Regions from separate parts of the Lysinibacillus sp. NPDC094177 genome, predicted to be linked through region 1. Evidence: riboswitches for the same ligand, from Rfam matches in the RefSeq annotation. Region 1 holds a riboswitch; each other region holds the start of a gene.
What was found. A riboswitch is a leader RNA that binds a small molecule or an ion and turns the genes downstream of it on or off. The one in region 1 is predicted to bind lysine.
Positions count from the first base shown of each region.

Region 1 (5,179 bases):
GAGGATTTCAAATGGCAATTGTACATGCAACAGATGCAACTTTCCAAGACGATATTAAAGAAGGATTAGTGCTAGTAGACTTTTGGGCTGCTTGGTGCGGACCTTGTAAAATGATTGGACCAGTTCTTGAAGAAATGGATGCTACAGGTAGTGCGGCTAAAATTGTAAAAGTAGATGTAGATAACAACCAAGGTACTGCAGCTCAATACCAAATTATGTCTATTCCATCTTTACTATTATTCAAAGATGGTGAATTAGTAGACAAAACTGTTGGCTTCCAACCAAAAGAAGCGTTAGAAGCATTTATCGCAAAACATGCTTAACTTCTTTCAGCACAAGTCTTCCACCTCTACAGATGGGAGATGAATGCGAATTTAACCTCTTTTCAGGGGTGTCCAAACACCCGCTGAAAGAAGTTAAAGCCTCCGGCAGATGTCACGGAATCGGAAAGGAGTTCTTTGTGCAAGCACAAAGCCGATTCCGGACGCAATTATGCCGAGGCATAATTGATCCTGTAAGAAAAGAAAAGTCGAGCCATCTATAGATGTGCTCGGCTTTTTTTCGTTATATAATAAAGAGAAAAAGCGAACGCTAGTTTTAACAAAAAGGGGGGCAGGTAGGCGATGAATGATTTAATTAAACGAAAGCTTGAAATTTTACCAGATCAGCCTGGCTGCTATTTGATGAAAGATCGACAAGGAACAATTATTTATGTCGGGAAAGCAAAAGTGCTGAAAAATCGAGTACGCTCGTATTTTACTGGTTCGCATGAAGGGAAAACACAGAGGCTTGTAAGTGAAATAGAAGATTTTGAGTACATTGTGACATCTTCCAATATTGAAGCTTTAATTTTAGAGCTTAATCTTATAAAACTACATGATCCGAAGTACAATATTATGCTGACGGATGATAAAACGTATCCGTATTTAAAAATTACGAATGAAAAACATCCACGTCTTATTACAACGCGAAAAGTGAAAAAGGATAAGGCGAAGTATTTTGGTCCATATCCAAATGCATATGCAGCAAGTGAGACGAAAAAGCTGCTAGATCGTTTATATCCTCTTCGTAAATGTGTACAACTCCCTTCCAAGGTTTGTTTGTATTATCACATGGGACAATGTCTAGCTCCTTGTGTGAAAGAAATTGATGCTGAAATTTACCACGATATGATTGAGGATATGACAAAATTTTTAAATGGTGGGGTTGAGGAAGTCAAAAAGGAGCTAGAGGTAAAAATGCTAGCGGCTGCAGAAAATTTAGAGTTTGAGCGTGCAAAGGAATTTCGCGATCAAATTGCTCATATTGATACAGTTATGCAAAAGCAAAAAATCGTATCAAGTGATACAACGAACCGCGATGTATTTGGCTATGCAGTCGAAAAAGGCTGGATGTGTGTTCAAGTTTTCTTTGTTCGTCAAGGAAAGCTCATTGAGCGAGATGTGTCGATTTTCCCAATTTACCAAGAAGCAGAAGAGGAATTTTTAACGTTTGTTGGACGATTTTATGAAAAGTTAGAGCACATTAAGCCTAAGGAGATTTTTATCCCACAATCTATTGATGCAGATATTTTAACGGAATTATTAGAAGTTAAGGTACTGACACCAAAACGTGGGCAAAAAAAAGAACTTGTTGATTTAGCGACTAAAAATGCTGAAATTGCTGTAGCAGCGAAATTCCAGCTTATTGAACGTCAGGAAGAACGAACAATAGGAGCATGTGAGGCTCTGGGTGAAGCTATGGGTATTTCTACGCCGTTACGGATTGAAGCCTTCGATAATAGTCATATGCATGGGACAGATGCTGTATCTGCAATGGTAGTATTTATCGATGGAAAACCTGCAAAGAAGGAGTATCGAAAGTACAAAACACGCACTGCTGCCAAGCACGATGATTACGGTGCAATGCAGGAAGTAATCCGTCGTCGATATACGCGAGTTTTAAAGGAAGGTCTGCCTTTGCCAGATTTAGTACTAATTGATGGTGGGAAGGGGCAAATGGAAGTCGCGCGAGAAGTATTAGAAGATGAGCTCGGCCTTGTCATTCCAATAGCTGGATTAGCAAAAGATGACAAACACAATACGTCACAGCTTCTATTTGGTGATCCACCTGAAGTAATTGCATTGAAGCGTACAAGCGATGGCTTCTATTTACTGCAACGAATTCAGGACGAAGTACACCGCTTTGCTATTACCTTCTTACGACAACAGCACGAAAAGCATGCTATCCAATCAGTCCTCGATAATATAGAGGGCGTTGGTCCAAAGCGAAAACAGCAATTACTTAAGCATTTTGGCTCAGTCAAAAAAATTCGTGAGGCTAGTGAGCAGGCATTACAGGAAGCAGGAATGCCTACTAATCTAGCTAGTAATATCCACGCTTATTTTCAACAGGAGACATTGTCAAAGGATTAGACATATGCTAAGGTTGTATATAACATTGATCTACAATATAGCAATGTTATATACGATGCCTTAGTTTTTTTAGTAGTTTCTATTTATACAAAAATGGAAATTTTCCCCACTAAGGTTCGATTAAATACACTCACTATTTAGTGATGATAGAGGTGCAAGGTTCAAGAGTAGTGCATTTGAGGACGGACAAGTCCAGTGAAAATGTATGAAAGGGGAGCTTGCCGAAGTAGAGCATCGTTGTTTCCGATGCTTAGCTGGTTTTACATTTAAGAGATGTAGGACTGTCGATTCTAAACGTTTCGGAGAGCTATCACACATGCACAAGTTACTTTTATTGTACATGTTATAAGCAGCTTTCACGTTATGTGAGAGTTGCTTTTTTAGTTTTCTAGAGACAACATTTCTCAAAGCAGTTCTTACTATTATGAAATGATGCCAAAAGATTTTCCGTATAACCCCCGAGAGTAAAAGCTATTAATGCAAAAGTGGATTCATACTAAAATCTGTTCTTGATTAAAAAATTTAGAGCGGAGAACGGTGAGTGCTCACGTTGCTTTGCTTTTGTCTCATGCATGTCCCTGAAAATCGTTATTTTGGTGAAGAACTGCAAAAGTATAGCTACTTTATAATCAACAAAAAGTACGAAGGAGAATGATGAAGATGGCGAGAATTGTGATGAAATTTGGTGGTGCCACATTAGTATCAACAGAGCACATTCAAAATGTTGCTAAAAAGGCGATTGCAGAAAAGCAAAGAGGTTTTGATGTTGTCGTTGTCACTACAGCTATGAGGGGGATGGCTAAAGAATTAGCAAAGATGGCTCGTAATCTATCAGACAAAGCGTCTAAGCGTGAACTAGACGCACTATTTTCAACAAGCTCACAACTATCAAGTGCTTTAGTGGCAATTGCTTTGCAGGAAGAAGGATATGATGCAGTGTCATTAACAGGCTGGCAGGCAGGTATTCAAACTGATGCTATATATGGCAATGCACGTATTGATGAGATTGATGTAAGTCGAATTGAAGAGCATTTTACTCAGGGGAAAATTGTAATCGTTGCTGGGGCACAAGGTATCGATAATTTACGGAATATTACGACGCTTGGTAAAGGTGGGGCGGAAACGGCGACTGTAGCTATTGCTGCAGCATTGGAGGCGGAGCGCGTAGATATTTACACGAATGTGGATGGAGTCTATACAGCAGACCCAAGTTACGTTGCTGGGGCACAAAAACTAAAAGAAATTTCCTATGATGAGATGCTAGAGTTATCAAACTTAGGATCACAAATTTTACACCCGAGAGCTGTTGAGTTAGCAAAAAAGTTTCAAATCCCGGTAATAATTCGGTCGAGCGAAATAGATATAGTAGGTACTTTATTAAAGGAGGAAGTTGAAATGGAGAAAAATTTAATTGTACGTGGTGTTGCCTATGAGTCAGACGTTATTCGCTTAACGGTTGGCTATGATGCTTATTCTAATGCTTCGTTAGCAGATATGTTCACAATACTTGCAGAAAATCGCATAAACGTCGATATAATCGTACAAGCAATAATTGATGGTTTAAAACCGACTGTATCATTTACCATTTTGAAAGAGGAGTTCGCCGAAGCATTACGTGTTTTAGAAGATAGCAAATTATCACTAGGGTTTAGTTTTGCTGATTTTGAAATTGGCTTAGCAAAAGTCTCTATAATTGGCTCAGGTATGGCATCTAATCCAGGGGTGGCTGCTCGTATGTTTGATCGTCTACGTCGTGAAGGTATCCCTGTGAAAATGGTAAGTACTTCTGAAATAAAAGTGTCTGTCGTTGTTCCTCAGGACGAAATGATTCGTGCAGCAAATGCATTACATGATGAGTTTAATTTAGAACAAACACTTTACATATAAAATTGAATAAGATGTGTCAGTAATTGGCACATCTTTTTTTGTTTACATCAATTTAATACTTTATCCAATTTTATTATTATATAATAAAATGTGACATGTTTTACCAAGGGAAAGGTGGAGTTTGTATGGTCTTATTCAGATTATTTCAAAAGCCAATGGATGTAAGCGTTGAGAAACACAACGATTTAGAAATACAAATTTTAAAAAAGCGAATTCTGGAATTGGAACTTGAGCAGGAAAGCATTGATGTGAAAAATGCGATTTTAGACTTTGTATTAGCACACATGGAGTTAATTAATTTTCAAACGGCTTTAAAGGTTAAAAATGTCTCAACGAGTGTAGGGGATATTTCTGCGATGAGTGAAGAAATGTCGTCAAATACAGAAGAGATGCTTGCGGTTGAGCAAAATGTTAATGCAAACATTCAAGAAATAAAACAGCATTCATTACTACTTGTTGAGGAAATGGAATCATCCATTACAAAAGGCGAGATAGTTCAGGAATTGTTGATCAAAGGAGCTCGATCAACAGAGCAGTTGAATGATGAAGTAATTAAAATGGATGATATTAGTAAAAGTGTAACCGGTCTTGCCGATCAAACACAACTGCTAGCCTTAAATGCCTCCATTGAAGCCGCACGTGCTGGTGAGCATGGGAAGGGCTTTAATGTTGTCGCGATGGAGGTAGGGAAGCTAGCCAATAGCTCGAAAGGTTCATTGCAAGAAATGACGAAAATTCGATCAGTTATTGATAAGAAATTACAAAACACAATAACAAATATCAAACAAGTAGAACATTATTTAACTGATTTTTTAAGTATCATGAAGGACAATATTGCTAATCTGACTGTAACAAGTAAAAATATTGAAGAAGCAGCA
Region 1 covers NZ_JBNNTW010000001.1:713,653-718,831, reverse strand. The annotation lists gene trxA (thioredoxin) at 12-323, shown strand; gene uvrC (excinuclease ABC subunit UvrC) at 624-2,414, shown strand; lysine riboswitch at 2,554-2,732, shown strand; gene ACQKNC_RS03480 (aspartate kinase) at 3,075-4,301, shown strand; gene ACQKNC_RS03475 (methyl-accepting chemotaxis protein) at 4,427-5,179, shown strand, end outside.

Region 2 (5,179 bases), on a different contig from region 1:
ATAAAATATGTATGTTTTCTAGCAGATTTTTTCGTGGTGATTATAGTTCTATTCCTCTAATATGAGGGTAGATGGAGGAATTCGATATGAATTTACATGAAGTACAGCAGTTTTTAGAACTTTATCAAGTAGAACAAAATGAGTCGAAAACATGGCTAGAAAATAAATTACAGCAAATTAAAACAGCAGGAGAATATATACCGACAACGGAAGAATTAATTTTTGGTGCACGAGTGGCTTGGCGCAATAGTAATAAGTGCATTGGCCGCTTGTTTTGGCAATCACTACATGTTGTAGATGCCCGCGATATTTTGAATGAAGAGGATATTTTCAACGCTTTGCTTGAACATATTCAATATGCAACAAATGGTGGGAAAATTCGTCCAACGATAACGGTTTTTGCACCAGGTCGAGTTCGTATCTGGAATCATCAGCTAATCCGTTATGCTGGCTATGACACGGAGTCTGGAGTCATTGGTGATCCGCATTCTGTTGAATTTACAAAAGTATGTGAGTCACTTGGCTGGCAAGGTGAAAGAACCGCATTTGATGTGCTTCCGCTTGTTGTACAGGTGGATGGAAGGGAGCCACAAGTGTTTACAATCCCTGACGGATATGTACTCGAGGTACCGATTCGTCATCCAGAATCTTCTCAAGTCGAGAAGCTAGGATTGAAATGGTATGCAGTGCCGATAATTTCTAGCATGCGCTTCCAAATGGCAGGTATCGATTTTGAGGCAGCCCCATTCAATGGTTGGTATATGGGTACAGAAATCGGAGCACGTAATTTAGCAGATCATGAGCGTTATAATATGCTGCCCGCTATAGCAGAGATATTCAACCTTGATACAACTAAACAGGCTTCTCTATGGCGTGACCGGGCATTAATTGAGCTGAATATTGCAGTTCTACATTCCTTTAAAGAAGACGGTGTCAGCATTGTAGATCATCATACAGCTGCACAGCAATTTAAATTGTTTGAGGAAACAGAAGCAGCAGCAGATCGGGAGGTTACGGGCAATTGGACGTGGTTGATTCCGCCTCTTTCACCCGCTACAACTCATATTTACCATAAGCCTTATGTTAATGTTTACAATACACCCAACTATTTTTATCAAAAACCATCTTATTAATAGAGAAAGGCAGCTCACTGTAACATGAGCTGCCTTTTTTAATCCACATATTCATTTTTAGAAGCCCTAAATGAACATAAGAAGAGTATCAATACTACGACAATGAATAACCAACCAGTGATATGCCAGCCGCCGAATAAATCATGTAAATAACCAAATAAAATTGGACCAATTGCGGCAAATAAATATCCTAGTGATTGTGCAAACCCTGATAAATCAGCTGCCTCAAAAGCTGTACGGGTACGTAATGTAAAGAACATCATTGCTAATGAGAATGAAGCTCCTCCGGCTAAGCCTAGTAGCACCATCCACAGTATAGCGAGGCTTGTCCATTCCATAACTACTCCGGTAAACCCAATTAAGTAAAATGCCGTAAACATTAATACGAGAGGTCGTTGAGATGTCATTTTACTAGCGATAATAGGCACAGCTAAAGCCATTGGGACTTGTGAAAATTGCATGATGGAAAACATCCAGCCTGCACGATCTGCAGCTAATCCTTGTGCCATATATATTTCAGGAATCCAAGCGGCAGTTGTATAAAATAATAATGACTGTAATCCCATAGCCCCTGTCACTGCCCAAGTAATAGGTGATTTCCATAATGGTGTACGTACTTTCGTAGTTTTAACATTAGGCTCAGGCTTATTAAATTTCAACTGTGGAATCCAAATTAAAATGGTTAACACTACAAGAACAAGCGCGATTGTTAGCGCACCTTGCCAGCCAAATGACGAATTGGCAACAGGATAACTAATACCGGCACCAAGTCCAGCTGTCAAATTCATCGACATTGTGAAAAATGCCATAAGTAAACCTACGTGATAGGGAAACTTCAATTTAATTAATCCGGGAATTAGTACGTTACCAAATGAAATGGCTATACCAATTAGCGCAGTACCAAATACGAGCAAACTAGTTGTGCCAAGGGAGCGTAGTACAATTCCTAATGCTAAAAGAATCGTTGATAAAAATAATGTTAATTCTAGCCCAAATTTACGTGCAACATTTGGTACGAATGGTGAAATGATTGCAAATGCTAGCAATGGGATTGTTGTTAGAAAGCCAGCTAGTATATTGGATATGCCAAGATCTTCACGGATAAAGGAAATAATGGGGCCAACAACTGTTAGCGGCATACGTAGTGTCGAGGCAATGCAAATCACGCCGATAACTAGTAATAAGGTTGTACCTTTCCAGTTAATTTTCCTGCTAGGATAAGTATCGGTATGTTCATGAGTAGTCAAATAAATCCCCCCTGGTAGAACAATTATGATTGAACCACTATACCACTTTATCACAACGTTAAAAATAGTTGAAAATTCATAAAACACTGAATATTACTCGCGTTATTGAAATGTCATAGGTCGTATGTTAAACTAGAACACATCATAAATTTAATATTTATATGCCTCATGTTTGTATTGAGGTAGAGGTCGCGGTATTTAAGAGTATACTAATGGAAATGACAAGCATTAGAGATATTAGTTGAAAGGAAATACTGCCGAAGTGTGAGGGGACTTGAAAACCTCATGCTGGGGCTGTCTCCGAAAGGAACAGAACTGTCACGTTTGGACAACGTGTTGCGCTATCATTTTGAAAGAACAGAGGATTTACTTAGCCATCACAGCAACGTTCATGTGATGGCATTTTTTTGCCTCTTAAAAAAGGAAGGAAGCTATATCGTGAGTGAGATAAAAGTCAATCAGCTCGGCCATAAAGCGCCGAAGCTGAAAAAAGAATTAAAAAGCCGTCATATTACAATGATTTCATTAGGCGGTACAATCGGTACAGGATTGTTCTTAGCTAGTGGTGGTGCCATTGCACAAGCAGGCCCTGGCGGTGCGCTACTCGCCTATGCATTAATCGGTGTCATGGTGTATTTTTTAATGACGAGTTTAGGCGAAATGGCAGCCTATATGCCATCATCGGGTTCATTTAGTACGTATGCTACAAAATTTGTAGACCCAGCTCTTGGCTTTGCACTTGGTTGGAACTACTGGTACAACTGGGCAATTACTATTGCGGCGGAAATTTCTGCTGTTTCATTAATTATGAAATATTGGTTCCCAGATAGCTCATCTGCACTTTGGACTGTTATATTTATCGCTGTAGTTTTAACGTTTAATCTATTATCGGTAAAAAGCTATGGTGAAAGTGAATATTGGTTTGCAATGATAAAGGTTGTAACTGTAATCGTTTTTATTATCATCAGTTTCTTAATGATTTTCGGTATTTTAGGAGGACAAGCTCCTGTAGGCTTTACGAATTTCTTCATCAGTGATGGACCATTCCACGGAGGTTTCCTTGCTACATTTGGTATTTTCTTAGCTGCAGGATTCTCGTTCCAAGGGACGGAGCTACTTGGAATAACAGCAGGTGAAACGGATGACCCTGGTAAAAATATTCCGAAAGCTGTTAAGTCTGTTTTCTGGCGAATTCTTTTATTCTATATTTTAGCGATTGGTGCAATTGGGATGCTGATTCCATTTACAGACTCACGTTTGCTATCTGAAGATATCGCTGTTTCGCCATTTACACTGGTGTTCGATCGTTTAGGAATCGCCTTCGCTGCATCATTGATGAATGCTATCATTCTAACGGCAATGCTGTCAGCAGGGAATTCAGGGCTTTACGCATCGTCACGTATGCTTTGGCAATTAGCGGTAGATGGACATGCACCGAAATTTTTCACTAAACTAAGCCGTCGAGGTATTCCGATTTACGCATTATTGGCAACTTTAGCTGTAGGCTGCCTAGCATTTTTAGCTTCATTCTTTGGTGATGGTGTGGTCTATATGTGGCTTCTAAATGCCTCTGGGATGTCTGGCTTCATTGCCTGGCTAGGAATTGCATTTAGTCATTACCGTTTCCGTCGAGCGTTCGAGGCACAGGGCTTAGATCCGAAATTGTTACCGTATAGAGCAAAGCTATTTCCATTCGGTCCGCTATTCGCCTTTACGGTTTGTATGATTGTTGTTATTGGACAAAACTACAATGCCTTTATGGGTGATAAAGTAGATTGGTACGGAGTTCTTGTCTCATATATCGGTATTCCACTGTTCTTACTGTTATGGCTTGGCTATAAAATCAAGCATAAAACAAAAATGCTTCCATTAGAGCAATGTGATTTAAAAGTAGAACAATAAAAAAATTAAACTGTCCTGTGAGCCATAGAAAATGCTCGCAGGACAGTTTTTTTTAGTTAAAAAATATTGATGAATTTGTAACCCAGACGTATCATCAAAACACTATAGGTGAACGTTCCAATCTTTAAGCTCCAAAACCTGTATCCCCATAATAGCAATCAGCGATCCGTAGAGTATAAGAATAAGAAAAATGATGAGTAATCCTAAAAATTTAGAAATACCTGGTTGTTTTGATTTTATTCCGGATATCCCCAAAAAAATACTCATTATCCAGAGTAGAGCACCTACATAAAAGTAAATCCCCAAAATACCGTTCTTATCTTAATAAACTGGCATAAAACAATAACGACCCGATAATACAAAATATAATAGAAAAAAACCGTAATTCCTTCTAAAAGTCATTTCTTCAGCCCTTGCTAATTTAATTTTGATTATTATCAAAATATATCAATCGATACAAGGTGTTGCAAATTCTGTATTTTAGGGTCTTCAGATAAAATTACTGGAGAGAATAAAAAGGGGACTTTAGTTTCTCGAATCGTCCCCCACTTTTGGAGCACAACCTTAATATGGTAAACTGATAGATAAATAACACATCATCAAATTTTGGGTAGGACATTTGTTGGAACGTATACCATGTATATAAGTTGATTGGAGTGGAGGCTAGACGCCCCAGGAAGCTTTGCTCTGTACGACAGCGATAAAAGCGCTCAGCTGGAACGGAAATCAACCCCTCTTTGTGGTGATGATCATAGTAATGACAAGTCATATATAGACTGCTTTATATTAGGAAGAGGTGCATGAAAGTGCAAAAGCATATTTTACTAGTAGAAGATGACGAAGCCATTCGCGAAATGGTAGAAAACTATTTAACGATGGAGGGGTTCTTTGTCACCT
Region 2 covers NZ_JBNNTW010000016.1:77,662-82,840, reverse strand. The annotation lists gene ACQKNC_RS19725 (nitric oxide synthase oxygenase) at 87-1,133, shown strand; gene ACQKNC_RS19720 (CynX/NimT family MFS transporter) at 1,172-2,380, opposite strand; lysine riboswitch at 2,556-2,732, shown strand; gene ACQKNC_RS19715 (amino acid permease) at 2,819-4,282, shown strand; gene ACQKNC_RS19710 (response regulator transcription factor) at 5,089-5,179, shown strand, end outside.
Region 2: linked by a shared signal. The riboswitch ahead of ACQKNC_RS19715 (amino acid permease) and the one ahead of ACQKNC_RS03480 (aspartate kinase) in region 1 are both predicted to bind lysine.

Region 3 (5,179 bases), on a different contig from region 1:
GTACAGTTGGAGCATCTTTCCATTTTAAATGTAACATAATCTCTCTACCTCTCTTTACTAGCATGAAGCTAATGTCTACTGCTTATTTTATAATATTTTTGTACTTTTGTGGAGAAAAAAACCATAGTAGACCATATTTTTTCCGTAAATATCGTTTTTTTACCATATCTATAATAAAAATTTTTACTCGAGGTGTTAATATGAGCTTTGGTGGTGTACCGCAATGGTTTTTTATCCTTGCCGTGGCATTTGCAATTTGCTTTGTTTTATACGCAGAATGGAATTCTAGAAAATAAGTGAGCCCATTAATTTGGACTCACTTTTTTAGGTATTATAACCAAACTCGTAAAGTTATTTATTTTAATGTACGTTTTAAAAACTCTTTTGTCCGTTCATGCTGAGGATTTACTAAAACCTGTGATGGTGGCCCTTCCTCTACAATAACACCTTTGTCCATAAAGACGACGCGATCTGCTACTTCTTTAGCAAATTCCATTTCATGAGTAACAATTAACATCGTATTCCCAGCATCCGCTAGCTGACGCATTACCTTCAACACTTCACCAACCATTTCTGGGTCAAGTGCTGACGTCGGTTCATCAAATAGCATTACATCTGGGCTCATTGACAATGCTCGCGCAATCGCTACACGCTGTTTTTGACCGCCAGACAGCTGCCGTGGTTTCGCATTGACGTATTGATCCATGCCTACAATTTGCAAATATTTTAAAGCAACTTCGTCTGCTTCTGCCTTCGAACGTTTTAGTACTTTCATTTGACCAACTGTACAATTTTTAAGTACATTATGATTGTTGAATAAGTTAAATTGCTGGAATACCATGCCTAAATGTGTACGATATTCTTGGATATTATGCTTTTCGTCTAAAATGTTTTCGCCTTTGTAAATAATTTGACCGCCACTTGGTGTTTCAAGTAAATTAATGCAGCGTAGTAGTGTTGATTTACCAGATCCGGAAGAACCGATTAAGCAGACAACCTCGCCCTTTTCTACTTGGAAATTTACATCCTTTAACACTTGGTTACGCCCAAATGATTTACTTAAATGCTCTATTTTAATAACTGTCATTTGTTCGCCCCCCTATACTGCTTCTTTCTGTTCTTTTTGATATGCATCTGGTCCATCTAGTCGTTTCTCTATATACAGTAAAATTCTCGATGCTGTGAAAGTCATGATGAAATAAAGGACACAAGCTATAAAGAAGGATTCGAAATAGCGGAAGTTATTACCTGCAATTGACTTTGTTTGGAAGTATAATTCCGTAACCCCGATAACGTTTAATACTGCTGTATCTTTAATATTCATAATTAATTGGTTACCTGTTGCAGGCAATATATTTCGTGCAACTTGCGGTAATACAATGTTAAGCATAATTTGAAAATGATTCATACCAATTGCCGATGCAGCCTCATACTGCCCATTATCAATGGAAACAATACCACCACGCACGATTTCAGCCATATAAGCACCTGTGTTTAGTGAAACAACTAAAATACCAGCCGTAATAAAGTGCATATCAATGCCAAATGCCATATCTAATCCGTAAAATACAACCATCGCTTGTACAATCATTGGTGTACCACGGAAGAATTCAACGTAGCATGTTAGTAAAAAATTAATGAGCTTTAAGCTATAGAATTTTACACCCTTTTTACGAACCTTGATGGTATGCATAATTCCAATAAAAAATCCGATAAGTGCACCAATAATTGTACTACTAATTGAAATAAGTAATGTAAAATACGCACCTCGTAAAAACATTTGCCAGTTGTTCTCAACAATAGAAATAATCCAATCCAGACTCATGATGTTCCTCCTAACAACGTCGTGTTGCTTGTTTGCTACAGTCGTCTTAGCCCTCTACCGTTTTCTGTTTCTTTTATCTTATGAAACTTTTAGCTAAGACATTATTAATATTTAGAGAGATTGTTATTTATTGCACGGGCTAGCTGTTAGCCCGTGCATTCAAGTTATTGTGCTGCTGGTTGTTGATGAATTGCTTCTTCCATAACTTTTTGGCGATCATCTTCAGAAATACCTTTTAAAATTTCATTAATTTTTTCAAGCTCTGCATCACCTTTACGTAAACCAACTGCAATCGATGTATTTGAAATATCAGTATCAAAGCCTTGTTCAAACTTTACATAAGTAAACTTATCGTTTGCTGCAGCAGCGGAAATACCTTCTGGACGTTCTGCAACATAGCCGTCAATTTTTCCAGCTTCTAACGCTACACGCATTGCTGGGAAGTTATCCATTGCAGTTTGTTTTTTTACATCTTTAATTTGATCGATAACTTCATAGTTAGATGTATTTAATTGTGATGTGATTTTAGCACCAGAGAAATCTTGGATAGATTTTGCTTTTTCATATTTACTGCCTTTTTTAATGACCATCACAAAATCAGACGTATAGTAGTTTTCAGTGAAATCAATTGTTTTTTTACGCTCTGCAGTAGGTGACATACCTGCAATGATTGCATCAATTTTATTGGATTGTAGTGCAGGTACTAAACCATCCCATTCCAATTTTACGATAACTAATTCTTTTCCTAAGCCTTCAGCGATTTTTTTCGCCATTTGCACATCATAGCCACCAGCATATTCTGCATTATCTGCAATTTTTACTGCGCCATTTGCATCATCTTGCTGCGTCCAGTTAAACGGAGCATAACCTGCCTCCATGCCGATACGGAACACACCTTTTTCTTTCGTATCAGAACTTGCACCTCCATTAGACGATGTCGTATCTTTTTTGTCTCCTGCACCACAAGCTGCTAACATAATTACTGTCATTACGGTCAACATAAATACCAACAATTTTCTTTTCATGTAACATTCCCCTTTTCTGTAAAAAAATAAGACAACTGTACCAAAAAAGACCTAAGTACTGAACTTAGGTCTTACTTTTTTTAACAGTTGCCCAAATCCTCACTATAATTCCATCATTCCGAGATAGCACAACCTAGTAAACCTGGAAAATAATTTACTAGGACAGTCCTGCACTTATTCACTGCAGACCCAGCATAAAAGTACGAGCTCCTTTTATACTTCGGCGATATTTCCTTCTCCATTGCGTCTTCGCTTGCTTGTACTCAACAATGAACTAATAAATACCGCGCCTCTACCTCACAATAGGATAAATGTGAGGTTTGTTTATTTAATTGATATATAGATACTACTATAAAACTAACTTTATAGTCAAGATTATTTTATTACTTTTCTGACTAATTACAATATTAGAGTTTTTTTCCTTCTTAAAGCCTTATATACACTTTTGCAAAGGTGAAAAAAATTTGACTGTCACTTTGCCGATAGAGTCCGTAAAGTTGCCCATACTTCATTATACTTACTCCAAACAACTCATATACGTGGATACCCTTATAACAAATGGGGTGAAGAGTTAATTTTCTAGAAATTACGCAAATAATTAATATTTAACTTACTTAATAGTAATCCAAAAGAAATTGTCGATCAGTAAAGATAATACCCTTTGCACTATACGTTTCTTTCTGTGAAGCTCTCGCATACATTGGGACTACCTATCAGTCGGTTTGAATGCTTCATCCGTCGCTTCGATTGCTTTATCCGTCGCTTTGGCTTTTCTTTCCGTCGTTTCGATTGCCTTATCCGTCGCATTTAATGAAATGCTCCATAAAAAGAAAAAACCCCGCGAAACAATGTTCGCAGGGTTTAACAAACTCAGGAATTAAGAATTTAATAATAAATCTTCTGGGTTTTCAAGTAGTTCTTTAACAGTTTTAAGGAAGCCTACAGAATCTTTACCATCGATAATACGGTGGTCATAAGAAAGTGCTAAGTACATCATTGGGCGAATTTCTACTTCACCATTCACTTCAACTGGACGTTTTTTGATAGTATGCATTCCAAGGATACCAGCTTGTGTACCATTCATGATAGGTGTAGACATTAATGAACCGAATACCCCACCATTTGTAATTGTGAATGAGCCACCTTGAAGATCTGCTAAACCTAATTTTTTGTCGCGTGCTTTTTTCGCTAGGTCTGCGATTGAATCTTCAATTTCAGCAAAGTTTTTGCGGTCAGCGTCACGTACAACTGGTACTACTAAACCTTCTTCTGTTGATACAGCTACACCGATATCAAAGAAGTTGTTTAAGTGAATTTCATCACCAACGATTTGAGCGTTAACATATGGATATTTTTTAAGTGCTGCAACTACAGCTTTTGTGAAGAATGACATGAAACCAAGTTTTGAGCCAGTTGACTCGAAGAATTGGTCTTTTTTACGAGAACGTAAAGCCATAACGTTTGTCATATCTACTTCGTTGAAAGTTGTTAACATTGCTGTAGATTGTTTTACTTCAAGTAAACGTTTGGCAATTGTTTGGCGACGACGGCTCATTTTTTCAACAGTCACACGTGATTCATCTACAGCTGCAACTGCTTTAGGTGCTGCTGGAGTTGCTTGTGGTGCTGCTACTGGAGCTGTACCATGAGCTGCTACGTCTTGTACACGTACACGGCCTTGTGGATCTACTGGAGATACAGCAGCAAGGTCAATACCTTTTTCACGAGCAAGTCTACGAGCTGCTGGAGATGCGATTACACGCTCACCAGTAGTTTCTTCTACAACTGGAGCTGCTGCAACAGGTGCAGGTGCTGCTTGTGGTGCTGGTGCTGCCTCAACTGGTGCTGCTGCTGCTGGAGCAGGTGCTGCACCTTCGCCAGCTTCTACAACTGCGATAACTTGACCTACAAGTACTGTATCGCCTTCTTCAGCTAAAATTTGCGTTAAAACTCCCGCTTCTTCAGAAATGATTTCAGCGTTTACTTTGTCTGTTTCAAGTTCAACGATGAATTCACCTTTTTCAACGCGATCGCCCACTTTTTTTACCCACTGTGCGATACTACCTTCTGTAATCGATTCTGCTAATTCAGGGACTTTAATTTCAGCCACTTTCATTTCCTCCTTTAATTAACGTGCATTGGTGCACATAAAAGGGCTACTGCCTAAGCAAGTAGCCCGGCTCTCAATTAATTAATATGTGATTATTTAACCTTTACAGGCTCAGCAACTGCTTCCTCTACAAGTGCGGCTTGAGCTGCTTTATGAGAATCTGCATCACCTTCAGAAGTCGAACTCATTGCAGGTCGACCTACATAACGTAGCTTTTTA
Region 3 covers NZ_JBNNTW010000003.1:384,046-389,224, reverse strand. The annotation lists gene ACQKNC_RS08020 (DUF6501 family protein) at 1-37, opposite strand, end outside; gene ACQKNC_RS08015 (amino acid ABC transporter ATP-binding protein) at 356-1,087, opposite strand; gene ACQKNC_RS08010 (amino acid ABC transporter permease) at 1,100-1,825, opposite strand; gene ACQKNC_RS08005 (transporter substrate-binding domain-containing protein) at 1,990-2,850, opposite strand; lysine riboswitch at 2,967-3,153, opposite strand; gene odhB (2-oxoglutarate dehydrogenase complex dihydrolipoyllysine-residue succinyltransferase) at 3,728-4,960, opposite strand; gene ACQKNC_RS07995 (2-oxoglutarate dehydrogenase E1 component) at 5,053-5,179, opposite strand, start outside.
Region 3: linked by a shared signal. The riboswitch ahead of ACQKNC_RS08005 (transporter substrate-binding domain-containing protein) and the one ahead of ACQKNC_RS03480 (aspartate kinase) in region 1 are both predicted to bind lysine.

Region 4 (5,179 bases), on a different contig from region 1:
TGAAAAAAATGACGCTTGCGCAGGCGGCGATGATAGCCGGACTGACACAGAGTCCGAACAATTATGATCCAACCATACCGGAAAACAAAGAAGCAGCCACGAAGCGCCGTCACATCGTATTAAGCTCGATGCTTCGAGATGGCTATATTACGGAAAAACAAATGAAGGAAGCAGAAAAAGTTCCTGTAACAGAGGGACTTGTAGCAAAAAATGCGCAGCAAAGTATGCCTTATGAAGCATTTTTGGATGCAGCTGTGAAAGAGGTAAAGGGAAAACTGAAGGATGTAGACATCAGCGAGGACGGATTGTCGATTTATACAACCCTGGATCCAAAAGCACAGGATTTCGCGGAAAAAATGATGAATACAAGTGAAATCATTGCCTATCCGGATGAGAATTTTCAGGGAGCCTTCGTTTTATTAGATACCATGACCGGTGAAGTCAGGGCAATCGGAAGTGGTCGAAATGACTATCAAGCCCAATTTTCAGGTCACAACTTTGCTGTCGATATCAGACGTCAACCAGGATCAATCTTTAAGCCTATATTTGATTATGGACCGGCGATTGAAAACTTAAAATGGTCCACTGCTCATTTGATTAACGACCATCAGACAACTTATTCAACGGGTGAGCCCATCTCCAACTGGGATCATCAATATCATGGAATGCTGACTATGCGGACGGCACTGCAATATTCATACAATATCCCGGCACTGCTCACATTGAGAGAAGTTGGGATGGATAAGGCTAAGAGTTTTGCAGAACAACTTGGCATTACATTTAAAAGTAATGAAGTATATGAATCATACTCGATCGGCAGCAATACCGTTAGTCCTTTAGACATAGCAGGGGGCTACAGTGCTTTTGGAAACAACGGATTATACAATAAACCACATTTCGTCCAAAAGGTTGTTTTCGCGGATGGCGCAGTCGTTAATTTTGGGGAGAAAACAAAACGTGTTATGCAGGATTACACTGCCTATATGGTAACTGATATGTTACGTACAGTCGTAAATACTGGGACAGGAACAACTGCAAATGTTCCCAGACTGGATGTTGCCGGGAAAACAGGTACAACCAATTTTGATGAAAAAACTCGAGCTAAATATGGATATCCAAACGTTGCTACAAATGATAGCTGGTTTGCAGGGTATACACCTCAATACACCATGGCTGTCTGGACGGGTTACGCTCAAAACGGGCAAGGTAACTATATGACTGGAAATACGACGAAAATCTCACAGTTAATGTTTAAAGCAATGATGGAAGCAATCGGAACGGATACAGCAAATTTTCAGCAACCAGAAAGTGTCTATAGAGTGAAAAATGAACTTTATATAAAAGGAATTGATTCTGCAGAAGAGCCACCTAAAAACAACAATGTAATAATTCATCCTAATAATGGCGGAAATAAAGAGAAGCTCAAAAAAGAGGAAAAGAAACTTAAAAAAGAAGAAGAGAAACATAGAAAAGAAGAAGAGAAACATAGAAAAGAAGAAGAGAAGCGTCGGAAAAAGGAAGAAGAAAAGGAACAAAAGCATGGTTAGACGAAAGAATGTCTTTTAACTTTTTGCCGATAGTAACTGCAAAATTTTCATCTTCACTTTCGTTCATTTTATCATTGAGCTGGGTTTTCTTCATAGGAGGTGCTCTTGTATTGGGGGTTACAATCTTAGGTGTGAATGTTAAAGATACTAAGATTCCGGCTTTGAAAAAATCGTAGTAGATATGTTTCCACATACCTGTTAAAACAATAAAAAAGGTTGACCTGTTCCCTATAACCAAGAGATTAGTTGGAGTTAGTTTAATAATAAAGAAATGATAAAAGAACGGATTTCCAGTAGTGGAATTCGTTCTTTTTCGTTATATAAAGGATTAAAGATATTTTCGAAGAAATTATATAATGAAGCATTTGTTAAAATTTTTTATGGAGGCGGACTATGGAGACGGAAATTATTATAACCGTAGTTATAATTTTAGGAATGGCAATCTTAATAGACAAAATATACGGGAAAATTAATATAGAAATTTATTCTCCTATTTGGGAGTATTTTTCTAAAGCACTTCTCTATGGGTTTATTGCTAGCATCACATTATTCTATGGAAAGGAATCGCTAAGAGATGTTAATGCACTAGAATGGGCTATCATTGCAGTTTCAGCAATAGAAGGAACAGGGAACTATATTAATTATGTAAAAGAATCAAAAAGGAGAAAAGAAGAAAAAAGAAAGACTTGAGGTAATCAAACTTAGATACATAATGAAAAATATTTCTTTAACTTAATAGAGTCGCTGATCAAAAAGGAATTGATGCTCTTTTTGTAAGTGAAAGTAGAAGATACAGTAAGTTGGTATTTCGCTAAAGCAGAGCAGAGTCATTTTTTAATTTAACCCACCATCACCAATGTGTCACATACAATCCACACATTGTAAATGCTGTGCATAGCTTGAACTAGCTGCCTAATCCTAATTTAAGCGTGTTTTTCAACGTATGATTTATTAGGGTGTGTCTTTGGTATATCTAATTAAATATTTGTTGAAACATAAAAAGCAGACGGTTTAGAAGTGCGATAATGCACCTCTAATTGGCCGTCTGCTTTTACTTTTATAACTTGAAAAGCGTATTGATCAATTTTATCCTCAAAAAAATTATCGCTGGGGTAATTTATGAAATATATTGTGAATCGTGAGCGTTAAGAAGGGAATGGTTTATAGGTAATGAAAAATCATGAGGTGAATAATTAAATGCGTATACAATTATTGATATATTGTTATATTTATTGTAAATAGTTATTGTGTAAAAGTGTTTTGATTGTCATTTTTTTGTGGTTGTGCGCGATAAATCTTATAAAATATAGTAGATTTTAAAGTTGACATATAAAAAATGTAATAATATAATTATTTCAAATAATTTAATAAACCTCACTTTTCTGATAGTGAGGTAGAGGCGCGACAGTTAACAGTACCTAATGGAGTCCGAGAAGATGAAGAAGTTAGGTAGAAGGAAGTGTCGCCGAAGTATGTGGTGAGTTCTCGCCATCATATACTGGGTCTGTAGCGAATAGTTGCAGGACTGTCTTCGTAAACTTACGTGTTTATGAAGTTGTGCTATCTCTGTTTAGACAAACAGTGGGAATTTTAAATGGTCGATTCATTTTAAGTTTCTAAAAATGAGTAGGTCATTTTTGTGTTAGACAGATTCTTTTGCACAAAGAGTCTGTTTTTTATTTGTCTATACATTTTGGAATTAGAGGTATTTTGGAGGGAATATTATGGAGAATACATCAACATTATATTATGAATTTTTACCGACTGACGGTCAAAAAGTAAACGTGAACCCAGATAAAACAGCATTACTAATAGTAGACATGCAACATCAGTTTATTAGCCGAGACGGATTAGACGCGCAGGTTGCAAGAGAAAAGGGCATGTTTGATCAGTGGGAATACTTTTTTGATCGTATCGACAATTTAACGATTCCGAACAATAAAAAGCTTTTAGATTTTTTCCGTACTAATAAATTAGAAGTAACATTTGGTCGCATTGCTTGCCATCATAAAGATGGACGAGATCGTTCTCCTGTACAACGCCGTCCAGGATGGAACAATATTTTATTGCCAATCGGTGACCCAGGAGCGGAGATGGTGGATGAATTAAAGCCTCTTGATGACGAAATTGTTGTAAATAAAACGACAGATAGCGTATTAAGTGGAACGAATTATGAATTTTTACTGCGTAATATGGGCATTGAAACAGTAGTTTGTACAGGTGTTGTAACAGATCAATGTGTTGCTTCAACAGTTCGAAGCTTAGCTGACGCAGGCTTTGAAGTTATTTTAGTTGAAGATGCATGTGCAGCTGCAACGCAACAGCTTCATGATGCTGAAATTATGATTATGAATCAAATTTATTGCCAAGTGATGAGTACAGATGAAGTAATTGATTTAGTAACGGAAGAACTATCAAAACACGAACCAATGAATGTGTGAGAGGAAATGGACTATGAGTCAAACACCAAATGATCATACACCACAGTTAAAACGTGTTTTAACATTAAAAGATTTAGTCATTTATGGTATTGCTTTTATGACACCGATTGCGCCAGCTTATATTTATGGCTTTGCAGCAGAGACTACAGGTGGGATGTTGCCATTAGCCTACTTGATTGCGATGGTTGCAATGATGTTTTCTGCATATAGTTACGGTCGAATGGCTGCTGTTTTTCCAAATGGAGGGTCAACTTATACATATACACAGCGTGCGATCAATCCGCATTTAGGTTTTTTTGCAGGTTGGGCAATGTTTATGGATTATGTCCTAGTGCCACTCATTGTATTTATGGTAGGTGCTTCATATGCGAATGCATTAATACCATCTGTTCCGTATTGGGTATGGGTGTTATTAATTGCAGGTATTATAACTACTGTAAATATTCTAGGTATTGGCATCGCAGCAAAAACAAATCAAATCCTCGTTATGTTTATGGGAATTGTAGTCGTTATTTTTGTTATTTTTTGTGTGAAGACAATTGTCGGTGGGGAAAGTGGTACGTCGCTCTTTACTGTTGTGCCGTTCTTCAACGATGAAAAATTCGTTATGTCTGCAATTATTTCTGGTGCAGCAATGGCCTGCTTCTCGTTTTTAGGGTTCGATTCGATTACTACTCTTTCAGAAGAGGCAGTTAATCCAAAAGATGATATTTGGAAGGCAGCTATTTTAGCTTGTTTAATCGGAGGACTTATTTTTATTGGGCAAGCGTATGTAGCTCAGCTCGTATGGCCTGATGTTACAAACTTTAGCTCAGCTGATACGGCTTTATTTGATATAGCTGAAAAAGCAGGTGGTGCAGTTCTTGCAACTCTTTATACGGTTGCGATTATTGTATCGACTGTGACAGCTGGTTTAACAGGACAAGCAAGTGCATCTCGTTTAATGTTTAGTATGGGTCGTGATGAGGTACTTTCGAAAAAGTTTTTCACACATTTACATCCAAAATATCAAACACCGGTATACAATATTTTATTGATGTGTGTGATTAGTGTTTTAGGAGCACTTTTTTTATCAGTAAATTTCGTAGCAGAATTAATGAACTTTGGAGGCCTGACTGGATTTATGTTTGTCAACTTGTCAGTGATCGTGTATTACTTCTTCCGTAAAAAAGAAAAGAAAATAATTCGATA
Region 4 covers NZ_JBNNTW010000018.1:16,598-21,776, forward strand. The annotation lists gene ACQKNC_RS20280 (transglycosylase domain-containing protein) at 1-1,547, shown strand, start outside; gene ACQKNC_RS20285 (hypothetical protein) at 1,941-2,237, shown strand; lysine riboswitch at 2,934-3,118, shown strand; gene ACQKNC_RS20290 (cysteine hydrolase family protein) at 3,272-3,988, shown strand; gene ACQKNC_RS20295 (APC family permease) at 4,002-5,179, shown strand, end outside.
Region 4: linked by a shared signal. The riboswitch ahead of ACQKNC_RS20290 (cysteine hydrolase family protein) and the one ahead of ACQKNC_RS03480 (aspartate kinase) in region 1 are both predicted to bind lysine.